2 regions of the Streptomonospora sediminis genome follow, and region 1 is predicted to be linked to the other one. Evidence: riboswitches for the same ligand, from Rfam matches in the RefSeq annotation. Region 1 holds a riboswitch; the other holds the start of a gene.
What was found. Region 1 has a riboswitch for glycine ahead of gcvT (glycine cleavage system aminomethyltransferase GcvT). Riboswitches for the same ligand answer to the same signal wherever they lie in the genome.
Positions count from the first base shown of each region.

Region 1 (6,848 bases):
TGTATTCGGGTTTGAGCGCTTCGGCGATGATGTCGGCGACCTCGGCGAAGTCCTCGTCGCCGAACCCGCGGGTGGCCAGCGCCGGGGTGCCGATACGCAGCCCTGATGTCACCATAGGCGGCCGCGGGTCGTTCGGTACGGCGTTTCGATTAACCGTGATGCCGATATCGTGCAGCCGGTCCTCGGCCTCGCGGCCGTTGAGTTGGCAGTTCACGAGGTCGACCAGCAGCAGGTGGACATCGGTGCCGCCGCTGAGCACGCTCACACCCGCCTGCACAGCGTCCTCGCGCATCAGCCGCTCGGCGACGATCTTGGCGCCGGAGACGGTGCGACGCTGGCGGTCGGCGAACTCGTCGCCCGCCGCGACCTTCAGCGAGACCGCCTTGCCCGCGATCACGTGCTCCAGCGGACCGCCCTGCATGCCCGGGAACACCGCGGAGTTGATCTTCTTGCCGAACTCTTCCTTGCTGAGGATGAGCCCGCCCCGGGGACCGCCCAGAGTCTTGTGCGTCGTGGTGGTCACCACGTCGGCGTAGGGCACCGGGCTGGGGTGCAGGCCCGCGGCCACCAGGCCGGCGAAGTGCGCCATGTCCACCATGAGCAGCGCGTCGACCTCGTCGGCGATCTTGCGGAAGCGCGCGAAGTCGAGCTGGCGCGGGTAGGCCGACCAGCCGGCGACGATCATCCGCGGCCGGTGCTCCTTGGCCAGCGCCTCGACCTCGTCGTAGTCGACCGTGCCGTCCTCGGGACGCACATGGTAGGCGACCGCGTTGAGGATCTTGCCGGAGTAGTTCAGCTTCATGCCGTGGGTCAGGTGCCCGCCGTGGGCCAGGTCCAGACCCAGGATGGTGTCGCCCGGCTTGAGCAGCGAGAAGTACACCGCGGTGTTGGCCTGGGCGCCGGAGTGCGGCTGCACGTTGGCGTGCTCGGCGCCGAACAGCTCCTTGGCCCGGTCGATCGCGAGCTGCTCGACCACGTCGACGTGCTCGCAGCCCCCGTAGTAGCGCTTGCCGGGGTAGCCCTCGGCGTACTTGTTGGTGAGGACGGTGCCCTGGGCCTCCAGCACCGCCTGCGGAGCGAAGTTCTCCGAGGCGATCATTTCCAGGGTGTCGCGCTGCCGGTTCAGCTCCGCGCCGACGGCGGCTGCGACCTCGGGGTCGAGTTGGTCGAGGGTCTGGTCGAGCAGATTGCGCTGAGACGCCATGTGATTAGCCTTCGCCTTCGGTCAACTGCGTGTACTGCTCCGGGGAGAGCAGTTCGGACGGTTCCTCGGTGACCTCCACCTTGAAGAGCCACCCTTGGCCGTAGGGGTCGGTTCCGATGACCTCGGGGTTGTCCACCGCGGTCTGGTTGATGTCGACGACCTCGCCGTTGACGGGCGCGTAGAGGTCGCTGACGGACTTGGTCGACTCCACCTCCCCGCAGGTGTCGCCCGAGGTCAAGCTCGCGCCGGTCTCGGGCGGTTCGACGTAGACGATGTCGCCGAGCGCTTCGGCGGCGAAGGCGGTGATGCCGACCGTGGCGACACCGTCGGCGATCGCAACCCACTCGTGCTCGCTCGTGTAGTTCAACTCCGCGGGAACGCTCAATTCAACTCTCCAGGAGGTCGTCGTTGTCCGGGTACCGCGCGGCCCTCCGCGCACGGCCGGGCGGCCCGTTCGGCGTGTGGACCGCTACCGGTTCCACCCCGCTCGATTCTGCCGGTAAGGCCGGTGCGCCCGCACGCGGTGTGCGCGGTTTCGTGCCGCGGAAGTCAGTGCTCCCGCCGGTAGAAGGGCAGGTCGACGACGTCGACGGCCTCGTGGCGGCCGCGGACGTCGACGGCGGTCTCGCCCGCGGCCGGGTCGGCCCCGCTATCGATATAAGCCATGGCGATGGGCTTGCCGAGGGTGGGGGAGGGCGCCCCGCTGGTGACCGCGCCGACCGGCCGGCCGTCGAGCAGGACGGGGTTGCCGTGGCGCAGCGGCCGGCGTCCGCGGCCCGCCAGCCCGACCAGGCGGTGGCGCGGCCCGGAGTCGGCGACGCGCTGCAGCGCCGCGCGGCCGACGAAATCGCCGGGCTTGTCCAGCTTGACGACGCGGCCCAGGTTGGCGTCGAAGGGCGTGGTGGCCGAGTCGAGTTCGTTGCCGTAGAGCGGCATGCCGGCTTCGAGGCGCAACGTGTCGCGGGCGGACAGCCCGGCGGGTACCAGCCCGTGCGGTTCGCCGGCCTTCAGCAGCGCGTCCCAGACCTCGGGCGCGGAGTCGCCCGGCGCGAGGAAGATCTCGAAGCCGTCCTCGCCGGTGTAGCCGGTGCGCGCCAGCAGCACGGGGTGCCCGGCAACGTGCTGGTGGTAGCCCGCGAAGTACCGGATGGAGCCGAGGTCGGCATCGGTGAGCGGGGCGAGGATCGCGGCGGCGGCCGGGCCCTGCACCGCGATCAGCGCGTAGTCGGGGGAGCGGTCCTCAACGAGGACGTCGAAGCCTGCAGCGCGTTCGCTCAGCGCCGCCATGACGGTGTCGGAGTTGGCGGCGTTGGCCACCACCAGGTAGTCGTCATCGGCCAGCCGGTAGACGATGAGGTCGTCGAGGACACCGCCGTCGGCGGCGGTGATCATGGTGTAGCGGGCGCGCCCCGGCGTGACCTTGGACAGGTGGCCGACCAGGGCGTAGTCGAGCATGTCGGCGGACTGCGGGCCGGTGATGTGGATCTCGCCCATGTGGGAGAGGTCGAACAGGCCCGCTGTCTCGCGTACCGCGGTGTGCTCGGCGCGTTCGCCGCCGTAGCGCAGCGGCATTTCCCAGCCGGCGAAGTCGACGAGGGTGGCCCCGGCGCGCTCATGGAGACCGTGCAGCGGTGTTGTGCGCGGTACAGATCCCTGATCCGGCGCAGTCATGACTCACTCCCGAGAGGATGGACGTCGTTTCGTCACTGGCGTTGCCATCCTCCCCCTCTGTCATCGGTGCCTGAGAGCTTCGCCGCGCGGACGCGGCTTGCACCTTCGGCGAGGGGCGCAAGCGCCCCTGCTTTCCAGAGTGGTCTCGACCGTACGGTCCGGCGCGCCTGAGAGGTTTTCTGGGGAGGAATTGCTCCTTCGGCGGCCCGTGCCGGCTGCACGGACTCTCTCCCGTACGGAATCAGCGACCGATTCCAGGTTAGCAGCGCAGCCCTTCCGCGAACAGAACAGGGCGGGCCAATCACCACCGAGAACGCGCTGACCAGGGGTGGGGCAGAGGCGGAGGCGGGACGGGCCCCGATCACCCCTGAAGAAGCCGACCCGCACGCAGGCACCGGTGGGTGGCCGACCAGCGCGTTCGGGAACCGCGTCGGACACGGGTCCGCTCGGCGGCCTTGCCCGCGGCCGACTACAGGTGGCCCGGGCTGAAAGCAGCGGCAACGGCCGCGGGCGGCGGGGGCGGGCGGTCACCGGTCCCACCGCAGGCGGCCGGGGCGGGCGGCGCACCGACCCTGCGGAAATGCCCGGATTTCAAAGCTGAGACAGGCACTTCAACATGATCATCGCCGGAAACCCGGCATAACGGGCGCACGACCACCCCTGGAATCCGACATAACGGACACACGCGCGCCCACCCGGGCCGACCGCCGCCCTCGGTGCCGCTAACACACGCTTCTTATACGGGGATCAGGCCGAACGGCGCTTGCGTACCGCCTCGGCAAGGCCGGCCAGCACACCCTCGGTCGTGGACCAGTCCATGCACTTGTCGGTGATGGAGCGCCCGTAGACCAGGCTCGCCGGGTCGTCGAGCTCTTGGGCGCCCGCCTCGATGAAGCTCTCCAGCATCACGCCGATCACGCCCTGCTGGCCGTCGGCGACCTGCGCGGCGATGGACTCGGCCACCGCGGGCTGGCGGGTGTGGTCCTTGCCGCTGTTGGCGTGGCTGGCGTCGATCATCAGCCGCCGCGGCAGCCCCGAGCCCTCGATCACATCCAGCGCCGAGCCGACGCTCTGCGCAGCGAAGTTGGGTCCGCCGCGGCCCCCGCGCAGGATGACATGGCAGTCCGGGTTGCCCGCGGTGACCACCACCGAACCCGAGCCCGCCGGGTCGATCCCGAAGAACGTGTGCGAGGCGGCCGAAGCGCCGCAGGCGTCGACGGCCACCTGGACGTCGCCGTCGGTACCGTTCTTGAAGCCGACCGGCATGCTCAGCCCGCTGCCGAGTTGGCGGTGCACCTGGCTTTCGGTGGTGCGGGCGCCGATAGCGCCCCAGGCGACGGCGTCGGCGATGTACTGCGGCGTGATGGGGTCGAGGAACTCCGTGCCGGCGGGCACGCCGATCGAGCCGATGTCCAACAGCAGCTTGCGGGCGGTGCGCAGCCCGCGGTGCACGTCGTAGCTCTCGTCCAGGCCGGGGTCGTTGATCAAGCCCTTCCAGCCCAGCGTTGTGCGCGGTTTCTCAAAGTAGACCCGCATCACCAGGCACAGGTCCTCGTTCACCGAGGGTGCCAGCGCCTTGAGCCGTTCGGCGTAGTCGAGTGCCGCCTCGGGATCGTGCACCGAGCAGGGACCCACAATGACCAGCAGGCGGTCGTCGGTGCCGTCGAGAACGCGCTTGACCTCGTTGCGGGCGTCCTCGACCAGCCCGGTACGCTCCGGTCCCATCGGGAGTTCGGCCAGCAGGTCGCGCGGCGCGATCAGCGGCTGGTAGCTGGCGACGCGTGTGTCGTTGGTGTTGGCCATGCCTTCTGTGCCCCTTTTCCGTCTCCCCTGCAGACCCACCTAGAACACTAACGCGCGCGTACTTCGGGCACTGCCGCCGGAGGCGCCGCGGCGTGCGGGAAGCCGGGCTGTGTGGGCCGGTACGGACGCGGATCGGGCCGCGGCAGGTGCCCGCGGCCGTACGCGGTGTGATCGGACTACAGCAGTTCGTGTGACCCTGGACACATTCGTGCCGCGAATGCGGGCCAGGGAGGCGCCGCGCGGGACCGGATGCGGCGCTCGCCACACCGCTGTGCTCCGGGGAAACATGGTCCGGCGCCATCGTGCGCTGGAATGATCTTGCGCACCGGGCTCGGCGCGGACCGGGCGGCGGTGGCGCCGGCACCGGCGCGGCCCGCCGCCGCAACTCCGGCCGTTGCCGCTCAGTGATCGCATCGCGTCACCGGCGCGCCCCATGCCAGTTCTAGGATTGGCCACGGCCACATCTGCGACGAAGGACGCCTTACCCATGCGCACGCTGTATCCGTCCATCGAACCCTACGACTCCGGCATGCTCGACGTGGGCGATGGACACCGGATCTACTGGGAGTTGTGCGGGAACCCGGCGGGCAAGCCGGCGGTGTTCCTGCACGGAGGCCCCGGGGGCGGCTGCACCCCTGACCACCGCCGCCTGTTCGACCCCCAGCGCTACCGGGTGCTGCTGTTCGACCAGCGCAACTGCGGCCGCAGCACCCCCCACGCCAGCGGCATGGACGTCGACCTGAAGACCAACACCACCTGGGGTCTGCTGGAGGACATCGAACGCCTGCGTGTGCTGGTCGGGGTGGACCGCTGGCAGGTCTTCGGCGGGTCGTGGGGCAGCGCGCTCGCGCTGGCCTACGCCCAGGAGTACCCCCGCCGGGTCAGCGAGCTGATCGTGCGCGGCATCTTCACCTTGCGCAATGAGGAGGTGCGCTGGTTCTACCAGAGCGGCGCGTCGTTCCTCTTCCCCGACCTGTGGGAGCAGTACCTGGCCCCCATCCCCGAGGACGAGCGCGACGACCTCATCGGTGCCTACGCGCGCCGGCTGGCCTCGCCCGACCCCGAAATCAGGCTGGAGGCCGCACGCGCGTGGAGCACCTGGGAGGGCTCCACCATCACCCTGCTGCCCAACGAGGACCTGCGCACCCAGCATGCCGAGGCCGACTACGCGCTGGCCTTCGCCCGCATCGAGAACCACTACTTCGAGCACGGCGGCTTTTTCACACCGGGCCAGCTCATCGCCAACGCCGACCGGCTGCACGACATCCCCGGCGTCATCGTGCAGGGGCGCTACGACGTGTGCACTCCGGCCAAGACGGCGTTCGACCTGCACCGTGCCTGGCCGCAGGCCGAGTTCCACCTGGTCGACGACGCCGGCCACGCATTCAGCGAGCCCGGCATCCTGGACCGCCTGATCGAGGCCACCGACTCATTCGCCCGCTCCTGAGCCCGGCCGGGGTGCGGGCCGCGGCCTGCCCCGGCCGGATCCCCGGGGCGGTGGGGCGCCCGGCTGATCTGATCCGCGGGCCCGAGCGAATCGGGGAGTTCGCGGGCATCCGGCGCGCCCGAAGGCTGGGCTCGGATCCTCCGGCGCACTAGGCTCGGACGCGGATTTCGCGGTGGAACAGCGGAACGGTGAACAGCGCCGAGCAAGCCGAGCGAGGAGTGCCATGCGGGTCAACGTCGATTTCGACCTGTGCGAGAGCAACGCGGTGTGCATGGGGGTTGTGCCGGAGGTCTTCGAGGTGCGCGAGGACGATTTCCTTTACGTACTGCAGGACGAACCGCCGGAGGACCTGCGGGCCGAGGTCGAGGAGGCCGCCCGCATGTGCCCCAAGCAGGCCATCAAGATCGAGGGCTGACCGCGGCCAGCGCATCGGCCCAGGTGGTGCGTTCGCTGAGCAGCCGCCGGTAGCGCATCACCTTGGGTGTCGAACGCAGGCCCAGGACACCCACCAGCATTCCGGCCCGGCCGAAGAACGCCACGAACTTGCGGTCTTCGGCCGAGCCGTGCACGATTTCGGCGGTGTCGGCAGGCGCGGCCTGCCCCAGCAGTTGGATCTTCATGCCGTACTGGTCGGACCAGAAGTAGGGAACCGGCGTGTAGGGAGTGCGGGCGCCGCCGCCGGCCAGCAGGTTGCGCACCGCTGCGGCGGCCTGTTCGCCGGAG
Region 1 covers NZ_BAAGYZ010000072.1:83,923-90,770, reverse strand. The annotation lists gene ACYVD5_RS14810 (serine hydroxymethyltransferase) at 1-1,204, opposite strand, end outside; gene gcvH (glycine cleavage system protein GcvH) at 1,209-1,589, opposite strand; gene gcvT (glycine cleavage system aminomethyltransferase GcvT) at 1,754-2,875, opposite strand; glycine riboswitch at 3,020-3,119, opposite strand; gene ACYVD5_RS14795 (3-deoxy-7-phosphoheptulonate synthase) at 3,623-4,678, opposite strand; gene pip (prolyl aminopeptidase) at 5,166-6,125, shown strand; gene ACYVD5_RS14785 (ferredoxin) at 6,349-6,540, shown strand; gene ACYVD5_RS14780 (NAD(P)/FAD-dependent oxidoreductase) at 6,524-6,848, opposite strand, start outside.

Region 2 (6,848 bases), on a different contig from region 1:
GGCGGTGGCGCCCTACTCGGTGCGGGCACTGCCCGGCGCGCCGGTGGCCACCCCGCTGCGGTGGGAGGAACTGGAGCACCTCGACTCGGCGCGGGCCTGGACGGTACGCAACTTTGCGGAGCGCACCGGCGCCGAGCCCTGGCGCGGCATGTCCCGCCACGCCCGCTCGCCGCGCCGGGCCATCGAGCGGCTGGAGGCCGCCTGAGCGGCACGGCAGCAGGGCCGGGCCGCAGGAGGCGGGCGAGCGGGCGCGGCTCGGCTCAGGCGCCGCCGAAGATGTGGCGCTGCAGGAACTCGTTGCGGAACTTGCCGTGCGGGTCGAACCGGTCCGCCAGCGCCGTGAAGTCGTCCACCCGGCTGTAGCGCTCCCGCAGCGCCCCGGGCGCGGCCGTGAACAGCTTGCCCCAGTGCGGAACGGCACCGAAGGGCGCCAGGCGCTCCTCGACGCGCTCCAGCACCGCCAGCACCGCAGCGGAGTCCGGAACCAGGGTGAAGTGGAAGGCCACCGTGTCCTGTCCGAAACTAGGGCTCAGCCACAGCCCGTCGGCGGCGATGGTGCGGATCTCATGCACCAGCACCACGCCCGCAAGCTCGCTGCGCAGCGGCTCCAGCGCCTGCAGCGCCGCGGCGGCGTTGCTTCGCGGCATCAGGTACTCCGCCTGCAGCTCGTTGCCCGCGGTGCTGGGCGGCGAACCGGGGCGGAAGTGCGGCAGGCGCTCCGACCAAGGGCCGACCGCGCCGAGCTGCTCGGTGGAGTGCTCGGTGGACATCTCCGGGATCGGGTGGCGCGGGCCCGGGGCCGGCAGCGCGCCGAACAGGCCCGATTCGGTTCCCGGCGGCAGCGGGTCGCTCGTGCGGTGCTTTGTCCACACCTGGTCGATCACCGGTTCGCGCCAGCGGTTGAACAGGCTGACGCTGTAGGCGGCGCCGGCGATCTCGTCGAAATGCTCGGCGAACGCCTCCAGCGGCAGCCGCTCGTAGACCCGCTGGGCGACGTCGAAGTCGGGCCGGGTGCGCAGCGTCATCGAGGTGACCACACCCAGCGCGCCCAGCGCCACCACCATGCCGTCGAACTCGGCGCCGTGTTCGGCGCGGCTGAGAACGGCCAGGTCGCCCCCTGCGGTCACCAGCTCCAGCGCCTCCACCTCGGTGGCGAGGTTGCCGTTGGCGTCACCCGATCCGTGGGTGGCGGTCGCGCACGAGCCGGCCACCGATATGTGCGGCAGCGAACCCAGGTTGTGCAGGGCCCGCCCGCGCTCCTGCAGCCACTGCGCCAGTTCGGCGTAGCGGACCCCGGCACCCACCTGGACCGTGCCCGCGGCGGTGTCGAGTTCCATGGTTCGCGGCAGGTCGGCGAGCGAGACGAGGTCGCCCGGGGTATCGGCGACGGAGTTGAAGGAGTGGCCGCTGCCCAGGGCGCGTGCCCGCTCGGCGCGGGCGACGACCGCCTGCAGTTGCGCGACGGTGGTGGGGCGGTGGACACGCTCGGCGCCGAAGCCGATGTTTCCCGCCCAGTTCGTGGTGCGCCGGTTCACCTGGGGACCTTCCCTGCGGTGGATGGGGCGGGCGGCCGCTGCCGCCCGCTGCGATCAGGAACCAGACATACCAGACGCGCTGCGCACAGCGGCCGGGCGGGCGGCTGTGCACGGGCTCGCCGCTGCACCGGGCGGCGCGTCAGGGGCTTTTGGAGGTGCAGCCGCGGTGGGGCGGGGGAACGGGGCCATCGGCACCGGCATGCTGCGCGTTGCGTACCTACGCTGCGTGCGGTGCCGCTACCGGGCGCGTCACAGCAGGGGGCGGGTCCGGCGGGTACGATACCGGGCAGGGCGCCGGCGCACACCGCCCGGGACCAGCCCGGTGGGGGCTGCGGTTTCCGTGGCGGCGCGGCGCGCCCGCCACTGCGCGGGCGTGTCGGATACCGCTGCGCCGGGCGCCCCGGGACCCGGCCGCCGGGCCGCCGGCGGGCCCTGCGCCGCCGCCGCGTTTCGGTGCAGGTCGCGGCGGTGCGGTAGTGGCGCGGGGTTACCGGTGCGGCTGTGCTTGCGGATGCGCGGCGCGGGATGCCCGCGACTGTCGAAGAGGTTCCGCGACGCGCCGATGGGTGTCGTTGACGCTGTCCATGCGACCGGCTTACCTTCAATGTCGAAGGAACCCGCGGCGCACCCTTCATGCCCCCTGTCATTCGCCGTGGGCCGAGGAGCCGGAGGTTCGGCGTGGCGGTTACTAGCGGTGAGCAGCAAACCTCCGCTCTCAGGCATACAGCTATACGGCGAGCTGGGGAGCAGGGCCTGCTGTGCGAAGAGGACGTGGTGGCGCTGCCTATGGACGTCGGTTATCGCGGCCCCACCGCGTGTGCGGCCGCCGGAATCACTTATCGGCAACTCGACTACTGGGCCCGCACCGGCCTGGTCACCCCGAGCGTGCGGCCTGAGGGCGGCGGACCCCCCCTTTACGACTTCCGCGACGTCCTGCTGCTCAAGGTCGTCAAGCGGTTGCTGGACACCGGCATTTCCCTCCAGCAGATCCGTCCGGCGGTCGAGCACTTGCGCTACCGCGGGACCTCCGACCTCGCCCAGATCACGCTGATGAGCGATGGCGTGAGCGTCTACGAGTGCACCTCGCCCGACGAAGTGGTCGATCTCATGCAGGGCGGCCAGGGCGTGTTCGGGATCGCGCTGGGCCGCGTGTGGCGCGAACTCGAAGGCGCGCTCGACGAGTTCCCCGGCGAACGGCTGAGCGAGTCGCTGAGCCCCGAACCCTGCCCGGCCGACGAACTCGCCCGGCGCCGCCGCGAGCGCAAGACCGGGTGATTGCGGCGGCCGACTGAAGATCCCGCCCGCAAGATCCCGCCCGGGCGGGCGTTTTGTGCCGCCTCCCGCCGGCCGTCCGCGGCCCCGGCGCCCGCGGGTCTGCGGCGGGCGCGCCGTGCACCGCCTCAGCGGGGCCGACCCGCGCCCCGGCATCGGTCGGCACCCGGATTGCGGCACGGATCAGGACGCCGGGTCGGGAGGCATAGGCCCGTCCGGATCCAGTACCGTCGTAGGTGCGGGGACACGATCGGCACGGCCCGACGGGGACCCCGCCGCGATACGGTCCGCGGTTTCCGTAGATAATGACCACTCACATCTGAACACTGCAGTCGACACCAATCTGGCCGTCGATACCGCGCGGGAGAGACCCCGTACCAGGGGCGCCGACGGGGCAACACTCCCCAGTAACCTCTCAGGCACCAAGGACCGCGCGGAGGAGGCCACTCTGGAGCGGTAGGCGAGACGTGCCTGCGCCGCGGCTTTGCACAGCCGTGAGTGACAGAGGGGGAGACCACACAGGAGCAGCCGCCGAGGCGGCCAAGCGACCAGGAGGTCTCCATGACGGAGCAGCCAACCCGTGACCGAGGACCGGACGCCGGTGGCGAACCGGCCCGCGACTTCGCTGACCGGCACATCGGTCCGGACCCGGCCGAGGTGTCCCAGATGCTCAAGGCGGTCGGCTACGGCAGCACGACCGAATTGATGACCGCGGCGCTGCCCGAGCGCATCCTCACCGGACCGGGCCGCCCGGCGCCGCTGGAACTGCCCGCGGCCGCCGGCGAAACAGCGGCGCTGGCCGAACTGCGCGAGCTGGCCGACCGCAACCGCGTGCTGACCTCGATGATCGGCCAGGGCTACTACGACACGGTCACCCCGCCGGTCATCCGGCGCAACATCCTGGAGAACCCGGCCTGGTACACCGCCTACACGCCCTACCAGCCCGAGATCTCCCAAGGGCGCCTTGAGGCGCTGCTGAACTTCCAGACGATGGTCTCCGACCTCACCGGCCTGGACGTCACCGGTGCGTCGCTGCTGGACGAGGCGACCGCCGCGGCCGAGTCGATGACCCTGGCGCGGCGCGCCACCCGCGCCAAGGGCAACGCGTTCATCGTCGACTCCGATGTGTTCCCGCAGACCCTGTCGGTGCTGCGCACCCGCGCCGAACCCCTCGGCATCGACGTGGTCGTGGCCGACCTGTCGGCGGGCCTGCCCGACACCGATGCCTTCGGCGTGCTCGTGCAGTACCCGGCGGCCGGCGGCGCGGTGCGCGACCCCCGGCCCGTCATCGCCGAGGCACACGAGCGCGGCGCACTGGCGGTGGTGGCCGCCGACATCCTCGCGCTGGCCATGCTGCGCAGCCCCGGCTCGATGGGCGCCGACATCGCCGTGGGCTCCACCCAGCGCTTCGGCGTACCCATGGCCTTCGGCGGTCCGCACGCCGGCTACATGTCGGTGCGCGAAGGGTTGCAGCGCCAGCTGCCCGGCCGGCTGGTCGGCGTCTCGGTCGACAACGCCGGCAAGCCCGCCTACCGCCTCGCGCTGCAGACCCGCGAACAGCACATCCGCCGCGAGAAAGCCACCAGCAACATCTGCACCGCCCAGGTGCTGCTGGCCGTCATGGCCGGGATGTACGCGGTTTACCACGGCCCCGACGGCCTGCGCGCCATCGCCGAACAGGTGCACGGCCGCGCCGTCGAACTGGCGGCGCGGCTGCGCGCAGCCGGGTGCCAGGTCGTCCACGACGAGTTCTTCGACACCCTGCGCGTGCGGGTGCGCGGCGGCGCCCTGGCCGTGGTCGAGGCCGCGGCCGAGCGGGGGATCAACCTGCTGGCGGCCGACGCCGACACGGTGGGCATCTCCTGCGACGAGGCCACCACGCCCGCCCACCTGCAGGACGTGGTCGACGCGTTCACCGGCGGCCCCGCCAACGGCACCAAACGGCAGCAGGGTGAGACCGCCGGCTCGGGCGGCTCCGGCGGTTCCGGCAACGGAGCCCCGGCGCTGCCCGCCGAGCTGCGGCGCGGTGTGGACTACCTGGGGCACCCGGTCTTCTCGGCGCACCGCAGCGAAACCTCGCTGCTGCGCTACATGCGCCGCCTCTCCGATAAGGACCTGGCGCTGGACCGGACCATGATCCCGCTGGGCTCGTGCACCATGAAGCTCAACGCCACCGCCGAGATGGAGTCGGTGACCTGGCCGGAGTTCGCGGCGCTGCACCCGTTCGCGCCGTTGGACCAGGCCGCGGGCACTGTGCGCATCGTGCGCGACCTGGAGCGCTGGCTGGCCGAGATCACCGGCTACGATGCCGTGTCGCTGCAGCCCAACGCCGGCTCCCAGGGCGAACTGGCCGGGCTGCTGGCGATCCGCGGCTACCACCGCGGCCGCGGCGAGCACGGCCGCGACGTCTGCCTGATCCCCAGCTCCGCGCACGGCACCAACGCCGCAAGCGCGACCATGGCCGGGATGCGGGTCAAGGTCGTGGCCTGCGACGACGGCGGCAACATCGACCTGGAGGACCTGCGGGCCAAGACCGCCGCGCACGTCGGCGACCTGGCGGCGATCATGGTCACCTACCCCTCCACGCACGGGGTCTACGAGGACACCATTACCGAGGTGTGCCGCCTGGTGCACGAGGCCGGCGGGCAGGTCTACGTCGACGGTGCCAACCTGAACGCGCTGCTGGGCTGGGCCAAGCCGGGCGAGTTCGGTGCCGATGTCAGCCACCTCAACCTGCACAAGACCTTCTGCATCCCGCACGGCGGCGGCGGTCCGGGCGTGGGCCCGGTCGCGGCGCGCGCCCACCTGGCCGGTTACCTGCCCAACCACCCCGGCCAGCCCGAAGCCGGCCCGCACACCGGCGTGGGGCCCGTTTCGGCGGCGCCGTTCGGCTCCGCGGGGATCCTGCAGATCTCCTGGGCCTACATCCGGATGATGGGCGAGGAGGGGCTGCGCACGGCCACCGAGGCGGCGGTGCTCAGCGCCAACTACGTGGCCAAGCGGCTGGAGCCCTACTACCCGGTGCTCTACACCGGCAGCGGCGGCCTGGTGGCCCACGAGTGCATCATCGACATCCGCGGCCTGGCCAAGCGGACCGGGGTCAGCAACGAGGACGTCGCCAAGCGGCTGATCGACTACGGGTTCCACGCGCCCACCATGTCCTTCCCGGTGGCCGGGACACTGATGGTCGAACCGACCGAGAGCGAGGACCTGGCGGAACTGGACCGGTTCATCGACGCGATGATCGCCATCCGCGCCGAGATCGACCGGGTGGCCGAGGGCGCCTACATGCCCGAGGACAACCCGCTGAAGAACGCGCCGCACACCGCTGAGGCGCTCACGGCCGACGACTGGAAGCACCCCTACCCGCGCAGCGAGGGCGCTTTCCCGCTGCCGGAGTTGCGGTTCGACAAGTACTGGTCGCCGGTGGGGCGCATCGACCAGGCCTACGGCGACCGCAACCTGGTCTGCGCCTGCCCGCCGCCGGAGGCGTTCGAGGTGTAGGCGCCTGCGCCGGACAACGGCCGCGGCCGCCGGACCCGCTGAACAGGCGGGCCGGCGGCCGCCGTCTTGTGCGCCGAGACCGCGTATCCGGTCGCCTGCCGGTCCGGGCATTTGAAAAATCTACGTTGTAAAGGTGTTGGATAGGGGATGGTTCCGGCCAACCCCGCAATTCTCCGGCCGCGCCGCGCTGACGAGCCTCCCCGCAACGGGCTAATCTCCGAGATGAACCGCCGGGGCGCCACACTTGCAACGCCCCGGAACGCCCCCCGCGTGGAAAGTGCATTACTTGATATCTCCCCCACCTGAGCCCCGGCCGGCCGCACCCGCTCTGCACAGTGGGAGCAGCCGCCACCGGCCGCCGGAGCCCGGCGGAGACCCCTTGCAGGGCCCCGCAAGCCGCAGCCGCCCTGGAGCGCACCCCATGGGAGGCAGCCGATGACAGCGTCCGCAGGGCCCTCCTCGGCCAACGACGCCGCCGGAGACGAGCCGGAGTTCAAGAGCCTGTGCGACCAGGCGCGCGACCTCGCTCGCAACGGG
Region 2 covers NZ_BAAGYZ010000017.1:29,195-36,042, forward strand. The annotation lists gene ligD (non-homologous end-joining DNA ligase) at 1-205, shown strand, start outside; gene ACYVD5_RS04755 (FAD-binding protein) at 261-1,535, opposite strand; gene ACYVD5_RS04760 (MerR family transcriptional regulator) at 2,214-2,810, shown strand; glycine riboswitch at 3,159-3,249, shown strand; gene gcvP (aminomethyl-transferring glycine dehydrogenase) at 3,369-6,311, shown strand; gene ACYVD5_RS04770 (tetratricopeptide repeat protein) at 6,747-6,848, shown strand, end outside.
Region 2: another riboswitch for glycine. It lies ahead of gcvP (aminomethyl-transferring glycine dehydrogenase); the one in region 1 lies ahead of gcvT (glycine cleavage system aminomethyltransferase GcvT).